4 regions of the Paenibacillus sophorae genome follow, and region 3 is predicted to be linked to each of the others. Evidence: riboswitches for the same ligand, from Rfam matches in the RefSeq annotation. Region 3 holds a riboswitch; each other region holds the start of a gene.
What was found. Region 3 has a riboswitch for cobalamin ahead of KP014_RS17130 (HoxN/HupN/NixA family nickel/cobalt transporter). Riboswitches for the same ligand answer to the same signal wherever they lie in the genome.
Positions count from the first base shown of each region.

Region 1 (4,213 bases), 940 kb from region 3:
CTTACTTGTGGAATCACATAAAAATAGCTGATTAAAGTAAACAGGATAATCGGCACTATCGTGATCAGCAGTAATTTGTTGACGATCTTCACAAAATCTCTCTCCTCACACTATACTCATTGGAACCCGTCCAGCAATACTTCGACTACCTTTTGCAGCAGCATCTCCCGCTGTTCATCTTTATGATCCAGCACCATCCGCGGATGGTGGAAGGAGGTGGTGGCTTCCAGCAGGAGTACAGCCACGTTTTCCGGTTCTCCGCGGATTTCTCCGGCAGCTATCGCTTTTTGAACCAGCGCCACAAGCTGCTCATTTACGTTATGCAAATGCTGTACAATAAAAGGCTTCAGCAGCTCCGCTGCCATATTGAACGATTTGTAAAGCTCAGGATCTTTTAGAACCTTCTCTTTTTTCAGTTCGTGATATTTCAGGAACCATTCGATAATCAACCGGCGCGGGGATCGTTCTTGCTGGGTTATGAGTTCCAGCGTGTTGTCCATCCGGGCTAGCCAACGTTCGGAAATGGCGTCAAGCAGAGCCGCTTTGTCGGGAAAATGATTGTAGAGAGCGGCATGGCTTACTTTCAGCTCCTTGGCGATATCCGTTAAGCGGAACTTATCGAATCCATAATAACGAATCTTTTCTTCTGTGATTTGCAAAGCCTTTTCTTTGATTTCTTCAGAAGTTAATCCAGTTTTCGGCATCGTGATTCACCCCATTTCCATTGAATTAGGCGGAAAGCCCTATTTTTATATTACAAATTACAAAAAACATAACATGTAATATGTTAGCGGTCAAGAGGAGCACAGTGTTTGATTCTTGTGGAATCCGGAGATCTGTGGAGAGTTGAAATTCAGCAAGCCAGAAGCTGGGGATTGTCCGTGCTACAGGAGAACGGAAGCTTTGCATGCAGAGGTTGATCATACAGCAGGGAGTGATACGATATACGCTGTGCTGCCTGGCATGAATGATGACGAGACGATCATTTTAAACACCCACACGGACGGTCCGAATACTTGTGAGGAAAATGGGGGAATTGCCCTGCTCGCTATGGCTAAATACTTTTCACAAATTCCTAAAGAGTGGCGCAATCGAAGGAGAAGGAACTAATAAGAAAGCAGTAGCTGGAATTACAATCGAGCGTTTGGGATGGCAATCCGGCCATGGACAGGATCTATCTGAACGCCATTCAAGGACGCACAAAAGTCCGAACCATCACCTCGAAGCCCAAAGGCAAATTTTATTTTGGAGAAGGCCAGCCTCTTTACGAAGCGAACATCCCAACGATATCCCTTGTGCCAGGACCCGATTACCTTTGTGTGGTAGGAGGCAATGGATATATTGAAAAAATAGATTTAGACCTGATGTATGAGCAGATTGAGACCTTTACCAAGGTAGTATCCGCGATTGATCATGCAAAAACGGAGGAACTAGGAACGGCGGAGCCGGCAAGTTTTAGCTTATTGGGATTACTTGTGAAAGAGGGGTGATAGGGCCGAGCACCCTCGCAATAAAAAAGTATCGGAAGAGCGCATTGTCTATACCTACACTTTGATTCGGGCGGCAAGTGCATCTCCGTTTCGATCACAACGGTTGAGCTCATCCCAACCGGGGATGGCACGAAGCTAGACTTCTCTTTAAATCTCAAGTTATAATAGGCGTATTGTAAGCATATCTTGTCTACAACAGCATATGAGTGAAAAGGTGAAACGCTGAGGCGTTTCTTAAAAGGGAAGAACGGTGAAAATCCGTCGCGGTCCCGCCACTGTAAATGGAGAGCAGGCTTAAGCCACTGTGTCAAACGGGAAGGCTTTAAGCAACCGGGTCATTATGATCTCGGTTTTTGCGTCCGATCCACAAGTCAGGAGACCTGCCTTTTTCAACAGCACGACTGACCTACGAGGATAGGAAGGGGGAGCACGCTTGTATTTCGGCGATTAACGGCACTTCTACGCTCTTTTTGTGTAGGGAGTGCTTTTTTTGTTTCTCAAATTGTTGTTACATACGTCTCTAATAGATGATAGAGGGGATTGTGATTTACGTGGAAAAATTATTGCAGGTGGTCAATCGGATTGAACGGCTGAATATTGTATCGATGCATCAAATGAGAAGACGCGTTAACAACTTAACCAAACCCTTGGGAAGTCTTGGCCGTCTGGAGGAGATCGCTGTAAGGCTTGCCGGTATAACGGGCAGCGTGGAGCCGAGTGTGGACAATAAAGCGATTATCGTGATGTGCGGCGATCATGGGGTCGTTCAGGAAGGCGTCAGCGCCTATCCGCAGGAAGTTACGGGGCTGATGATGGCGAATTTTATTCGCCAAGGCGCTGCTGTTAATGTGCTCGCACATCAAGCGGGGGCGGAGGTTCACGTTGTCGATATCGGGACTTTGCTGACAGACCTGCCGGAAGGTGTAGTGCAGCGGAAAGTTCGCCCGGGAACGGCCAATATGGCCAAAGGACCGGCAATGACCAAGGAAGAAGCGGTTGCCGCGCTTCATGTTGGGATTGATACGGCTTACGAGCTTGCTGATAAAGGGATCGAAGTGATCGGTTTAGGGGAAATGGGCATCGGCAACACGACTCCGAGCAGCGCCATGACGGCAGTGTTCACTAACCATCCGGTAGAACAGATCACCGGAAAGGGATCGGGTATCAACGACGAAGCGTTAGCCGCCAAAACGAAGGTGATCGAACAGGCGATACAGGTCAACCGGCCTAATCCGGGTGACGCTGTCGACGTGCTTGCCAAGGTAGGGGGACTCGAAATCGCCGGGCTGGTGGGTGTGATATTGGGAGCGGCGGCACGCAGGGTTCCGGTGGTTATTGACGGGGTGATTACAGGGGCTGCGGCGCTGGCTGCCTGCCGGATCGAACCACGCTGCCAGGATTACTTATTCGCTTCCCATTTGTCCGTTGAACCGGCGCACCGGATCGTTCTGGATGAGCTTGGGCTGAAGCCTGTGCTGTATCTGGACATGCGCCTTGGAGAAGGGACAGGAGCCGCACTCGCCCTGCCTGTAATCGAATCGGCCCTCCAATTGGTTGCGAAGATGGCCACATTTGAAGATCTCGGCATCCCGAGTCCGGCCCCCGAAGAAGATGAATTCGGTTTTGCGGTTCAGTGAGTCTACGAACCCGGCTTCCTCTAAGGAAAGCTTGGCGTTACGGGGATAGGATAGTTGTTTCATACAGAGGAGGCAGCACAATGGAACAGAAGAGAGGCAAACTGTTGGTGATCGGGTTTGGCCCGGGTGCTTTTGAACATATTACGGATCGTGCCCGCAGGGCTATCGAGGAAAGTGAAGTCATTATTGGCTATAACACTTATGTGGACTTGATCCGGGGCCTTCTGACCACACAGGAGATCGTAAGAACGGGCATGACGGAAGAAGTAAGCCGTGCCCAGGAAGCTGTACGGCAGGCGTATATGGGTAGGACGGTTGCGGTTATTTCCAGCGGCGACGCTGGGGTATACGGAATGGCCGGGCTAATCTATGAAGTGTTGATGGAAAAGAAATGGAATGCTGATGAAGGAGTGGAAGTAGAGGTTATTCCCGGAATATCCTCGATCAACTCCTGTGCCGCGCTCCTAGGGGCGCCAATTATGCATGATGCCTGTACGATCAGCCTGAGCGATCATTTAACCCCCTGGGACACCATCGCCAAACGTGTGGAAGCGGCGGCTGCGGCGGATTTTGTCATCGCTCTTTATAATCCGAGAAGCGGGAGACGTACCCGGCAGATCGCCGAGACTCAGCGGATTTTGCTGGGGTACCGTTCCCCGGATACGCCGGTAGGCCTGGTGAAGAGCGCTTACCGGGACCGGCAGCAGGTGGTGCTTACCACGCTCGCAGACATGCTGGAGTATGAAATAGGGATGCTCACCACGGTTATTATCGGTAACTCCTCGACGGTGGTATATGACGGCTTAATGATTACGCCGAGAGGCTACCAGCGGAAATATACGTTGGACTCGGAAGAGCAGAGACTAAGACCCAGCGAGCGTCTTCAAGTAGCGGCGGAGCCGTGGTCTCTGGGGGCGAAGGAACAGGCCGGAGAGAGCGGTGAAGCAGGGTCCGTCCAGCCTGATTTCCCGGCACCCGCCTCATACAGTGCGGGTTCGTTCAGCCCTCTTGAAGCGGCTATGGAGGCGCTGCAAATCCTCGAGGCCAAAGGCATCGTCTCCGGGGGCTACGCGGGTTCCGCCCCGT
Region 1 is NZ_CP076607.1:2,682,920-2,687,132, forward strand. Features, by position in the region: gene KP014_RS12620 (methyl-accepting chemotaxis protein) at 1-92, opposite strand, end outside; gene KP014_RS12625 (TetR/AcrR family transcriptional regulator) at 117-704, opposite strand; gene KP014_RS12630 (hypothetical protein) at 904-1,110, shown strand; gene KP014_RS12635 (hypothetical protein) at 1,164-1,490, shown strand; cobalamin riboswitch at 1,686-1,892, shown strand; gene cobT (nicotinate-nucleotide--dimethylbenzimidazole phosphoribosyltransferase) at 2,042-3,127, shown strand; gene cobJ (precorrin-3B C(17)-methyltransferase) at 3,208-4,213, shown strand, end outside.
Region 1: another riboswitch for cobalamin. It lies ahead of cobT (nicotinate-nucleotide--dimethylbenzimidazole phosphoribosyltransferase); the one in region 3 lies ahead of KP014_RS17130 (HoxN/HupN/NixA family nickel/cobalt transporter).

Region 2 (4,213 bases), 1.2 Mb from region 3:
TTAGATCGTCGCGAACGAATGACCAGTTCAGAATCGTGACCGGCCCGGTCAGCATGCCCTTTACCGGAAGCTTCGTCAAAGATTGCGCATAAACGCTTTCCTTGACGGTCATCGGTTCGGTGAAAGCGACATCGGCGTAAATGACCGGCGGCTTGACGCAGCGGGAACCGTAGGATTGCACCCAGCCATTCTGCGTGAACAGAAATCCATCCAGCTTCTCCCCGAAGAACTCCACCATATCTGTCCGTTCAAATTCGCCGTGCACCAGAACATCCAGACCGATGTTCTCCTGAAGAGCGATGGCGTCCACAATTTGCCGGTGGATAAAGTCGTCATAGACTTCCTGGCTCAACTCGCCCTTGCGCCATTTCAGCCGCGCCTGCCGGACTTCCGGCGTCTGCGGAAAGCTGCCGATTGTCGTTGTCGGCAGCAACGGCAGACGCCACTTGTCCTGCTGGCGCTTCGCCCGCTCGGCATAGGCCGGACTCCGCCGGTCAGGCAGCTCCGTCAAGCCGCGTTCAAGCTCTGCCACGTCCGCGCGGCTGCGCTCGGGCAGTTTGCGGAAGGCGGCCAGCGCAGCCTGCGTCTCGGCTAACGAAGCCCCGGCGGCGTCACGGCCTTCAAGCAGCGCCCGTTTCAGCAGCGCAAGCTCTGCCAGCTTCTCATCGGCAAAGGCCAGCGCGTTCCGCACCTCCTGCTTCAGCTTCTCCTCGCTGCGCACCGTCACAGGCACATGCAGCAGGCTGCTGGATGGCTGCAAAATCAGCTTGCCCTCCGGGACAAGGGCAGCCAGGCGCTGAGCCAGCGCCAGCTTATCGTCCGGGTCGCAGCGCCAAATCCCGCGCCCGTCGATCACTCCGGCTCCAAGCGTCTTATCCCCCGGCCAGCTCAGGCGCTCAATCGCTTCCAGATTGGCCCCGCTGTCGTGTACAAAATCGAGTCCGATTCCCTGCACCGGCAGTTTAAGCAGGGCTTCAAGCGGCTCGGCGGACTCAAAGTATGTCTGCAGCATAATGGAAAGACCCGGAACAGCGGAATGAAGCTCGCTATAAATATCGCTTAGAAGCTCAATATCCTCTTCCCGCAGTCCGGTCACCACAGCAGGTTCATCTATTTGAACCCAAGCCGCCCCCTCCCGCTCCAGCTCCTGCAACAGCTGCACATAGACCGGCAGAAAGCGCTGGGCCAAACTGCGGATTTCCGATAGGGCAAAGCCCTTGGACAGTTTCAGGAATGTATAGAGTCCAATGACCACGGGCTTGCCGTCAATGCCTGCCTGCTTTTTAGCGAACCGGTATGCGGCAAGCGGTTTGTTCTCTGTTAGAACAGGTGTAAGATCCCCAATCTCCGGCACGATGTAATGGTAATTCGTATTGAACCATTTCGTCATTTCGCATGCCGCCGCCCGGGAATTACCCCGTGCCATCGCAAAATACAAATCCAGTCCGGCAGGTCCATCTTCATACCGGTACCTGGGCGGCACAATACCGAACATGACTGCCGTATCCAGCACATGATCGTAATACGTGAAATCCCCGACAGGAATCAGATCGATGCCCGCCTCCTGCTGCTTGCGCAGATTATCCAGCTGAATGCGGTCCATTTCCGCCCGCAGCTGTTCCTCCTGGGTTCGTCCCGCCCAGTAAGCCTCCAGCGCTTTTTTCCATTCCCGGTTCGCGCCGATTCTTGGATATCCGAGATTGCTTATTTTTACTTGAGTTGTCATTTCCATGCTCCTCCTATTCGACTTATCCTACTGTAATCTTTCACAAAACATCATATTCCGTTGTTTAAGGAAGTAATATCTTATCCACCTCGGAAGGCCCGCTTCCTTTTTCCCATAAACGATCCAACAAAAAGGCGTCCTTCCTTAAAAGCGCAAGAGGAAAGACGCCTACGTTAATATCACGTTTGCGATCCAACACCTCCCTATCTCCCGTAGGTTCAGCAGTGCGTCGAAACAGGCAGGTCTCCTGGCTGCGGCGTCATCGTCATCAGCGGCCTTCCCGTCAGCGCTGGGCTGACAGTGGCATAAAGGGCCGAAAGACTCTTCCGTTACAGTGGCGGGACCGCGTCGGCTTTGCACCGAGCTTCCCTTTTAAGCTCCGGAACTCTCTATTCCGGCAAGCACCTGTTTCCGTTATTTAGTGAATGGTTGATGAGTACAACTTTTATGTTACGGCAAGACCCTGCGGCCCGCAATAGGAGACAGGGGTTCTGGTTATATCGATACCTGATAACCGGTTAAAAGAAAATAATATAGACCAGGGCGGCCAGCACGATGCGGTAGATTGCGAACGGCAGCAGCTTGATCCGGTTGATCAGCTTCAGAAAGAACCGCATCGACAGCAGCGCGAATACGAAGGCGCTGATAAATCCGGCGATAAAGAACGGCAACGCATCCAGCGTAAAATACTGCCAGTTCTTGTAAAGCGAGATCAGGCTTGCGCCGGCCATGATCGGCACGGCCATAATAAAGGTGAAGTCAGCGGCGGCCCGGTGGCTCAGGCCAAGAAGGACGCCTCCCGAAATCGTCGAGCCGGAGCGGGAGAAGCCGGGCCAGAGAGAGAAACACTGGATCAAGCCCACCGCAAGCGCTTGCCTGTATGTAATCTGGTCAACACTCTGCGTCCTGACGCGCTTCGGAGCAAATAAATCCGCGCAGATCATAAATACGGCGCCAATTACAAGACCGATCAGCACAGTTGATGTCGAGAACAAATATTCATCAATATAATCTTCGAATAACATTCCTAGCAGACCGGCTGGAATTAGACCTGCAATAACCTGCCCAAGCTTCAGACGGCCCCCGGTCTCTATCTGCGCCGGCTGGCCGTCCGGGACCGGTTCAAGCGAGCCGCGGCTGAAGCGTTTCAGTCCGAGCAAATCAATAAAGCGATTCCTGAAAATGACGACAACCGCAAGGATTGAACCGAGCTGGATCACGACTTTAAATGTATTAGCCGTGTATTTTCCGAGAAATTCCTGCGATTTCAACCACATATCATCGACAATAATCATATGCCCTGTAGAGGATACTGGGGCGAATTCGGTCAGGCCTTCAACCAGACCAAGTACGATGGCTTTAATAATGGCTAGCAGATCCAAGCTTACGCCTCCTCAATGATTAGATTTCAATATTTTTTCTTTATACTGTTGCTTAAACACCGGACGTAATTTCTGAAACTTGCAGCCCTATTTTTCAAGCAAGAAACTCTAACGCACTCTCTTGTCATCTGACTTCCAGACTTGCGAATGCCCCAGGTAAATATGCAATAATGAAGGAATAGATTACACATGACGGAATAATGTTGGGAGGATGTCCATTGCTTGCACGCCTGCGCGCATTCATATCTGCCTGGAGGGATTACCCCAGGGAGAAAGGGGAGCTGATCGGACAGCGTTACGAGGTGCTCTCGCGGATCGGCATGGGAAGCTACGGGCTGGCTTACCGCTGCCTGGATAAACTGGAGAGACGCCAGGTGGCCGTCAAGCAGGCCAAACCGAGCAAGCGGGATACTGGAAAGCAGATGCTGAAGCGGGAACGGGATATCCTTATGCAGCTGGATCATCCCTATATCCCGGCCTGCAGAGATTATTTTGAGGAGATGGGTTCTGCTTGGCTGGTTACCGATTATATTGAAGGTTATACATTGGAGCAGCTGATTTTCGAGCAGGGATGCATATTTGGGGAAAAAGACACCCTGCGCTTCGTCTTGAGCTTGATGGAACGGGTAAACCATGTGCATGAACGCGGCTTCGTGCACCTTGATTTACGCATTCCCAACATCATACTCCGGGGGGATGATATCTATTTGATCGATTTCGGTCTGGCCCGCCGGATCGGGGACGAAAGCCCGAGTAATGACGGCGAAGCGGAGCGGGATAAAGACGGACTGCCGAAGCGCATGCCCGCGTCCAAACAATCGGATTTGCACGACATCGGACATCTTATGCTCTTTATGCTGTATTCAGGGTTTACCCCCACGCCGGGCGGCGGCGAGCGCAGCTGGTCAGAAGAGCTGGAGCTTACGGCGGGGGTGCGGCACATACTGCTGAGACTGCTTAACGAGGAATCGAATCCATACACGGAAACGCAGGAGTTCATTCAGGATGTCCAGCAGGCATTATCCGATATGGACTTTCGCGGCCGATCTCATTGAATAACAAGAAACGGACGCCTCCCGAAATTAGGTTAGCATCCGTTTCTTAT
Region 2 is NZ_CP076607.1:4,804,486-4,808,698, forward strand. Features, by position in the region: gene metE (5-methyltetrahydropteroyltriglutamate--homocysteine S-methyltransferase) at 1-1,726, opposite strand, end outside; cobalamin riboswitch at 1,947-2,150, opposite strand; gene KP014_RS23315 (undecaprenyl-diphosphate phosphatase) at 2,245-3,108, opposite strand; gene KP014_RS23320 (serine/threonine protein kinase) at 3,327-4,163, shown strand.
Region 2: another riboswitch for cobalamin. It lies ahead of metE (5-methyltetrahydropteroyltriglutamate--homocysteine S-methyltransferase); the one in region 3 lies ahead of KP014_RS17130 (HoxN/HupN/NixA family nickel/cobalt transporter).

Region 3 (4,213 bases):
GTTTATAATTCAAGCTGGCTGCGGTGGTTAAAGAATGTACGGTAGCCGAGCTGTACGAAAAGTATTACGGATAACGAGACGCTCCCGACAATACCCAGCATAATAGCTATCTGGTATTCGACGGCTACGATTGGCGATGTTCCGGACAAGATTTGTCCCGTCATCATTCCAGGTAAGAACACGATACCCATACCGACCATCGAATTAATGGTGGGCAGCATAGCGGAATCGAATGCCTGGTTGACAATTTCCCGCGCGGCCATTTTCGGTGTTGCCCCAAGCATGAGCGCCGCCTCCACTTTATCTTTTTGGCCGTGCATGCCTTCGGTCAGGGAATTCACGCCTAACGCGATCCCTGTCATCGAATTGCCAACAATCATCCCAGCTATTGGAATGACATACCTTGGTTCGTACCAGGGCGCCAGCTGCAAGACGATGAAAATAAAATAGAGAAGGCTGACCAAAATCCCGGAAGTCATCGAAAATGCAATGCTTCGTTTCATGGCTTTGGACAGTTTTCCTTTTGCCCGTTTATTAATCGTCCGGATAGAAAACACAAGCATAACAGCCACAAGCAGCAAGGTATACACCGGATGAGCGTGCCCAAATACGTATACCAGCAGGTACCCGACCAGAATGAGCTGAAGGGTCATTCGAGCTGTTGCGATCAATATCTCCTTTTCACGCGGGATACCTTTAATTCTGACGATTACAATCAGAAGAATCACGAACAAATAGGCTGCGGCCAGCTGCCAAAATAATAAATCAATCGTTCCGTTCACTCAACATCCCTCCCGTTCCCCTGCGGCACTCCATTTTTCATTTCAATAACAAAATCGGCGTATGTATCGGCAATGTAACGGGAATGCGTAATCATGACGAGTGTCTTGCCGTTTTCACGAATGAATGTGGTCAATCTCTGCATTACCGTATCCGCAGTGTCTTCATCCAGTGCTGAAGTCGGTTCATCCAGAAGGAGCGCCATCGGATTCATCACAATAGCCCTTGCAAGGGCTAAACGCTGCTTTTCCCCGCCTGAGAGATCCTCCGCATTTTGTTCCATATCTTTCTCCAGACTGGCGAGATGAAGCGCCTCCTCCAATTGTTCATTGGATGCTTCAGGCTTACCGGCAAAAGACAAACCGATCTGCAGGTTATCTCTTATCGTCCCTTTGAACGTGATCGTGGCTTGCGGCACCATCACCGCACCTCTCCTCCACTGGGTGGGGTCCATTTCACTCGAAAGATGTTGACCCAGCCAAATCTCGCCTTCATCCGGGCTGTCCAACTGGTTCAACAACCGAAGCAAGGTTGTCTTTCCGCTGCCGCTCTCACCTACAATGCAGGTTATTCTCTTTGCAGGTATCGTTAAGTCTGTGATGGACAGAACCCCTCTGGCTTTTACTCCCTTTAACCGGAACATCGTCGCCCTCTCCTTTTGGCCATGCGGTCACTCGTTGATTATCGATATCGAAATTCATTATTGATGGTACTCAAATAGCCGCGAAGCGTCAAACCTTGCAAAATAAATAAGTGGATTCATCAACGGACTGTCTTTAACTTCGCTCGCACATTAACAAGGACAAAGCAAAGAAGTAAGAATAAGAAAATAATAATCCCTACGATTTCGAAATCAAGTTCTGCCCAAGGATTAAAGTAAGTGAATGCCTGATAGAAAGAAACACCATAAGCGAGCGCAACAATCACCCATCCAATGATTCTTGAAGCCGATTGCCCCAAACTGCTTGATTGGTTCATCATTCTGAACGTAATTAGAGAATCGATGGTATCGGTAATCATCATTCCAAGCATAAAAATAAGTCCCAGAATTAGAGGCATGTATGTGAATGAATTGCCGGCGGCTGCTAGTGCCCAAACAGACGTTTGACTAATGGTCTCGGCAGCCAGTGCGAAGATCCCTCCTACTAAAATAATTAAAAATGGATTTGTTGTTCCCCGCGCAACATTCGAAATAAACTTCCCTTTAATCCCCTTAAGTTTAAATTCCTCATTTTTAAATTTGGAACGCATTAGATTAATAATATTTATGGTTCCAATGATAAATAGGGATATGATTGATACCCAGGTTGCAAAGGTATCAAAGTACTCAGGAAATCTAAAATTTTGGGTAAACATTCCGAGAATTGTCGCCATACCAGCCACGACTGCTCCATGACCAAATGAAAACAGTGTACCTACAAAGCGGGCGATCGGGCTGCCCATCCGCCAATTGTAACGGGTTTGTCCATCAATAAAAGCTAAATGATCCGCATCCAGTCCATGACGTAGACCCAGCACAAAAACAAGAAGTATAAGCGATATCGTTGACATTGATGATTCCCTCTTTCTTAATCCTATTTTTTCACACAAAAAAAGCCCCGGGGCAACCTTTGCAGATTCGGGACTTACCAATGGGAACGTTTATAAACGACATGTTTAGCAGAGCTAAAATGCGAGTTCATGTTTCGTCACCACTCCTTTTCTCCGAAGGCATGATTGGTGTGCACATCCAGGTAGGTCTTCTGGCTTCCGTATCATTGCCTGCCTTCTGTCTTCCCCAGACTTGCTGCTGAGTGACATAAAAGAAGGAGGCTCCTCGGTTACAGCGGCGGGACCGCTCGGGATTTTCACCCGATTCCCTGTTACCCCTTGATCTCGCAAGGGCACCTGGTTGCAATATATGAAATTAATCTGATTTTAATTCTAAAATCAGACTGTGACCAGTCCCAAGCAGCACTGCTTATATTTCTTGCCGCTGCCGCAGGCGCAAGGATCGTTGCGGTCTGGGAGCTTTCCTTTTAAGTAAATCTGCACGTTTTGGCAGAACAGGTTGCTTCTGACGCTGTCTCCAAGCTGCTTCATCCGCTCGTCTGCATATGCATAAATCTCCTTATAGCTGGCGCAAAAATAATCTCTGCCCTTGGCCTCTAGCTCCGCTCCCCATTCCCGGTTGCGCGGGCAACCGCCATGACAGAGACGTTTCCATTCGCAGCTCCGGCATCCCTCCGGCAGCGTAGGCTTCATCCCAAGAAATCGATTGTACAACGGATGCTTCAAAATGTCTTCAATGGAGTGTGTTGCCACGTTGCCGATTTTCCATTCAGGAGAAATGTAAAAGTCGCACGGATAGGCGTCTCCGTTCTGCTCTAGAATAATCGTGGTCGGGCACTCGGCTCGATGAATGCACAGCTCTGCCTCCCGATTCGTATAACCGGCCAGCATGTTGTCAAAAAAACGCACGGAAACCCGCGGATTCCCTCCGTTATACCAATAATCGAAGGCTTCACGCAAAAATCGGCCGTATTCCGCAGGCGTAATATCGTAAACACCCGGCTTGTCCGGCTCCTGCGACCGGAAATCCATGCAAGGAATGAACTGGACGTAGCTGAAGCCTTCCTGTTCAAAGAAAGCCATGATCTCGGCAGCATTACCTACATTGCCTTTGTGAATGACGGACAATATATTGAAATCCACGTTATGCCGCCGTAATTGCTCGATCCCCTTCATTACCCGGTGAAAGCTGCCCTGCCCGCGCGAGTCCACCCGCCGCGCGTCATGAATAGCTTCAGGACCGTCCAGACTTACGCCGACCAGAAAATTGTATTTTTTAAAAAAAGCCGCCCAGCGGTCGTTAATCAACGTCCCGTTCGTCTGAATGGAATTGCCGATGCTTGTCCCTTTCGGAGCATAACGAGCCTGAAGCGATACAACCTCCTCAAAGAAATCCAGACCCGCGAGCAGCGGCTCCCCTCCCTGCCAGGCAAAGGAAGCCGCTCCCCGTGACCGGGCCATATATTCTTTAATGAATTTTTCCAGAATGGCGGAATCAATCCGGTTGATCTTGGGTCCCGGCTTGCCGCCACATGTACTGTAGTAGCAGTAATCACAGGCCAGGTTGCAGTCCTCCGAAACCGTCTTCCACATCACGCCTATATGCCGATGTTCCAGTGTTAAGCCCCCGCAGCCCATGTGTTCTCACCCTCCTAGTCTCTACCACCCGAAAAAAAGAGACGTATTCCATAGATTCATGGAATGACGTCTCCGAAGTTCCGGTCAACATTATTCGACAGCCCGTTTAATTCCAATTTATTTACTCGGTTATCACGGTGTCTTGAATATTAACCTCAGGATATTAATTTGTCAACTTCTATTTTTTTAATTTGTTATTTCCACCGCTGTTCTGTCAACGGGATACCGGTTGTTTCAAGCTTAT
Region 3 is NZ_CP076607.1:3,626,027-3,630,239, reverse strand. Features, by position in the region: gene KP014_RS17140 (ABC transporter permease) at 3-782, opposite strand; gene KP014_RS17135 (ABC transporter ATP-binding protein) at 779-1,423, opposite strand; gene KP014_RS17130 (HoxN/HupN/NixA family nickel/cobalt transporter) at 1,543-2,331, opposite strand; cobalamin riboswitch at 2,496-2,684, opposite strand; gene KP014_RS17125 (anaerobic sulfatase maturase) at 2,710-3,969, opposite strand; gene KP014_RS17120 (sugar porter family MFS transporter) at 4,184-4,213, opposite strand, start outside.

Region 4 (4,213 bases), 1.9 Mb from region 3:
CGGTCAAATTCGGCCAGACCGTCAATCGAATAGACGTATACGCCCCCCGAACTTGTCCGTGCCCCTACTTTGCCGCTGCCAAGCATCCGGAGAAGCAGACTATAAGGAGTATCCCCCGTACCCAGAGTAACGGAAGTTCTTGGAAGAATCGTTCCTTTTACAGTATCGCCAACAACGGAAATAGTTGCCTCGGAAACCGCCTGCGGCGCGGAAATGGCCAGCTGCTGCGTATACCGCACCAAGCTTGGCGCACCGCCTGCCTGATAACCAGTCACTTCGATTGTATAGCTACCGGCCGATAGGCCGCTGAAGGAAGCGATGCCCTGGTCATTCGTTGCCGCCGTCTGTCCGCCAACACTTACCTTCGCGCCGACAGCCGGTGAAGTAACAGGATCAGAACTGAAGGTTGCGTTATTCCACACCCATTGAACTTGAGTGACTCTTACCGTAAAAGCCTGCCCCGGCTGAGGCTGCGAAGGCGAAAGTTCCAAATATTGGACAACCTGGGTCGAGTATCCTCCGTAATAGACCAGCACCTTATCCGTAGCCCTGAGCTCAAAGTCGCTGATGCCGACGCTCGGATAGATCCACTGGCCGCCGCGCTGAACGACAAACGACCACCAGTTGTTCATGTCGCCGCTGATTCCGCCTATGCCGCTGATAAAGCTGCCGAATGACGATTGCGTAATATCCAGCGCAATATGATTGGCATCAGCCAGCCTTTGCAGCGCCTCAAGCGCATTGGACGCGCCTACCGGGCCTTCTGCGAGCGTTCCCTGCGGCCCTTCTACCGATAAAGACACTGGCACTTCCTTCGGCAAAACCGTAACAGACCCGGTGTAGCGCACGACAGTCGGCGCGGCGTTGTCCTGGTAGCCGGTAATTTGGAGTGTCTGGGTTCCAGGCGTCAGATCGGTTCCAAAAGACGCTGTGCCCTGATCGTTCGTAACAGCCGTTTTGCCGCCGATGGAAACGGTAACCCCGGAAGCCGCCGCGACTACGGGATTTCCGTCCCAGTCCCATGTCTTTTTATTAACCGTTACTTCAAGAGGCTTGCCTTCCTTAGGCTGAAGCGGCAAAAATGTTACGGAATCCACCAGTTGAGTGACGCTGTAATCTCCGTAGTAAATATAGAGCCGATCCCCGTCCTGAAGCGCAAAGTCGTTAATGGCGCTGTAACCGCTGACCCACTGAGTACCGCGCTGAACGATGTAGTTCCAGCCGTCATAGCCTCCATACTTCTTCTCTCGGATACCGGCTATCTCGCTAATATAGGTGCCGTATTGGCTTGTTTTGCTGACAACCGCAATTCCCTTGGCTTCCGCCAGCTTGTTCAACGCATCCAAAGCGCTGCCGCCGTACACACTGCCCTCGCCCAAGGACGCCGTCGGCCCTTCGATGGCTACACTCACATGGACAAGCGGATGCACAGCCGGCGGATGATCGATAAAATCATACAGGTTGCTGTCGCCGCCGCTGCTGAATAGGTTGTAGGCGACCAACGCCTGCAGCGCCTGCTCCGTTGCCAGAGCGTTGCTTCCTTCACCCAGCATATGGGCGAAGCTTCCGTCCGCCGCCCTAAAGCTCATCAAGCGGCTGATCAGATTGCCGCCGTTCTTGGTGAAGCCGGAACCGGCCGGATCAACACCATATGATGTCAGCCCGATAATGGCCTGCGATACGCTTTCACTGCTGTCTCCATAGCCTCCGTGGGTCGTATTCTGCTGAGCGGACAGCCACTGTACGGCTCTTTCCCCCGCAGTGGCAGCAGCGGACTCACTCTTGTATGGAGACAGGGCGGCCAAAGCCATTGCCGTGGTATCAGGCCCGCTTGGTCCTCCTGCATTAAGAGGGAATCCTCCATCAACATTTTGTGCGGAAAGAATCTCTTGAACCAGTTTATCTCTGGTCCATTTTGCATCGGAAGGCACCATATAGCTGCCGGAATCCAGTGCGATTAGGCCGTAGATGGGATTGTTCAGGCTTTGCCCGGACATTCCTTCGTTGTTATAAATGGCCGCAATCAGGTTGCTGCCGGCGAAATTCGCCGGGTCCTGGCCGATTGCTTTAACTGCCAGAGCGATTCGGGCGTAATCCGTTACCGAGGAGAAATTCCCCCCTGCGTTCTTTACTCTATTCTGAAGCTCGGCCCCGTAAGAATCCGGCACTTTATACCCGGCCTGGGCCAAGCCGATCGCCTGCCATTCCGAGGCGACGCCCTGCTTCAGAATATACTCCGCCGCAGAATAAACGGCATCCGTTACGCTGACCGACTGTGATGATGAAGCCGCGTCCGCAGCGTTCAAGGCATCCGTTACGCCCTCTTCCTGGTAACCGGCAGCCGCCGTCTCGGCAAGAGCCCGTCCAGCCGGAGCAAACGGCACGCCCAGCAATGAGAAAATCATCAATAAGGACATTCCCAGCGCAAACATTTTGGAAGAAATCCTGCTCTTCATTACTCAACCTCTTTCTCTTGAATTTGTGGGAGTCTCCCAAGTAAGAAGAAACGCCTGACGGCGTCTTTTCAAGACGCAGGTACGTTTCTCGTAAAAATATAAGACCAAACGATAGGCGTGAAGCTTATAAAGTCTTATATTTCAAAAAAAGACCGCCCCAAAGAGGGACGGTCTTTCAGTAAATCGGGCCGGAACCGATGCCTTCAATCATCCTTAGCATCAGCCGCGCGCAAATGTCCGCGTGTCCTCACCCCCCGAAGGACACCCGGGCCTTGACTAGAAAAGGCAGGTCTCCTGGCTCATGCCTCACCGCTCCCTCTCGCCTTCCCGTTCTACGAGAACAGTGGCAGATTTCAGAGGATCGCTCCGCATATACAGTGGCGGGACCGCGCCGGACTCCAACCGGCTTCCCTTTTAAGCGGGCTTTCAAGACCCGCACCTTTTTAAGAATATATTAAATTTTCGACAATCTTTATCATATCGGTTATCGGAGGGGTTGTCCATACATTGCCAGCCATTCAAGCGTAAAAATAAACGGGAAGCTCATCGTTATTCCGCCGCCGGGCTCGCGCTTATGGGAGCCGCCGGAGATGATGCCGGACGCGGATCATCCATCAGGACCAGCGTGTAGTCTTCGGCCTCGATCATGCTTCCGGCAGACAGCTCCGGAGAAGAAACCAGCGTTACCTTCACCTGGTAAGGTGCTGGTCCTGACGGTGCGGGGCCATTATCGGCCGGGACCGGGGATACCGGCGCGCTAGAAGCGGCAAGCGGCTCTCCTGACGGTGAAGGCGAACCGGCTGCTCCGGCCGCATCTTCCATAGAATCCGTTGGAGCAGCCGAAGCCGGCGAAGACGCTCCGCCGGATGCCGTTCCTTCCGGATGGGTCTCTAAGTCCGCCGGATTTCCATCCGTTCCATTCCCGCCCGTTCCACCGTTTCCATCCACCGCCGTTCCCGTAACGCCTGCAGCGCCGGAATCCCCCGCGTCCGCGGTGCCCGAAGGAGCTGGGGATCCCGGAGCCCCACAGCTATGGTCCAGACCGCCAACTTTATATATGACAGCTTCTCCTGTTCCGGAATCCACTTTAATCTCGGCAGGGTTAAACTCTCGGCAGGCGTCAGCAGAGGCGAAGGCGAACATCAGCGAGCTTCCGCCCTTACCGTCGCCAGACTCAAGATAAGCGGCAGCTTCAGGATAACTCACGTTCCCCGTCCCCTGCGAAGGCGAAGGCTGCGGCGAGGCTGCCGGAGCGGCCTCGTCTCCGCTGCCTTTCAGTAAGCTGGCGGCCAGAACTCCGGCAATTACCAGAACGATGACGGCCGCGCCGAAGATCATCAGCCGAGACGGGCTGCGGCGCACCCACCGCGCCAGCGGCGGGGCCAACTGCGACCGGGCTTCGCCGTAGACGCTTTGAAGAGCCGGTCTGGCTGCGGCCATATAATTTTTACGAAAATCGCGGTTCTTGAAAGCTTCACGGTCATGGCCCGCAAAATACTTCAGAATAGCCCGCCGATAGCCCGGATGAAGCTTCTTGGAGGAAATGGAAAATAGCGGACTATCCTGCGACCAGGCCAAAAAGCGGTACACCGCCTCTTTATCGCCATCCGCTTTGCGGCGGACATGCTCCAGCAGCGCGTCGTACTCCAGCGGCCCTCCCTCGCGGGAACGGCTGTGGTAGAAGGCAAGCGGCAGGCGGGCGAATGGCTCTGCCCCCCGGCCCTCCTTCAGCCAGCGCCGTCCGAGCAGCTGCACAT
Region 4 is NZ_CP076607.1:1,719,717-1,723,929, reverse strand. Features, by position in the region: gene KP014_RS08055 (S-layer homology domain-containing protein) at 1-2,456, opposite strand, end outside; cobalamin riboswitch at 2,724-2,914, opposite strand; gene KP014_RS08050 (GAP1-N2 domain-containing protein) at 3,006-4,213, opposite strand, start outside.
Region 4: another riboswitch for cobalamin. It lies ahead of KP014_RS08055 (S-layer homology domain-containing protein); the one in region 3 lies ahead of KP014_RS17130 (HoxN/HupN/NixA family nickel/cobalt transporter).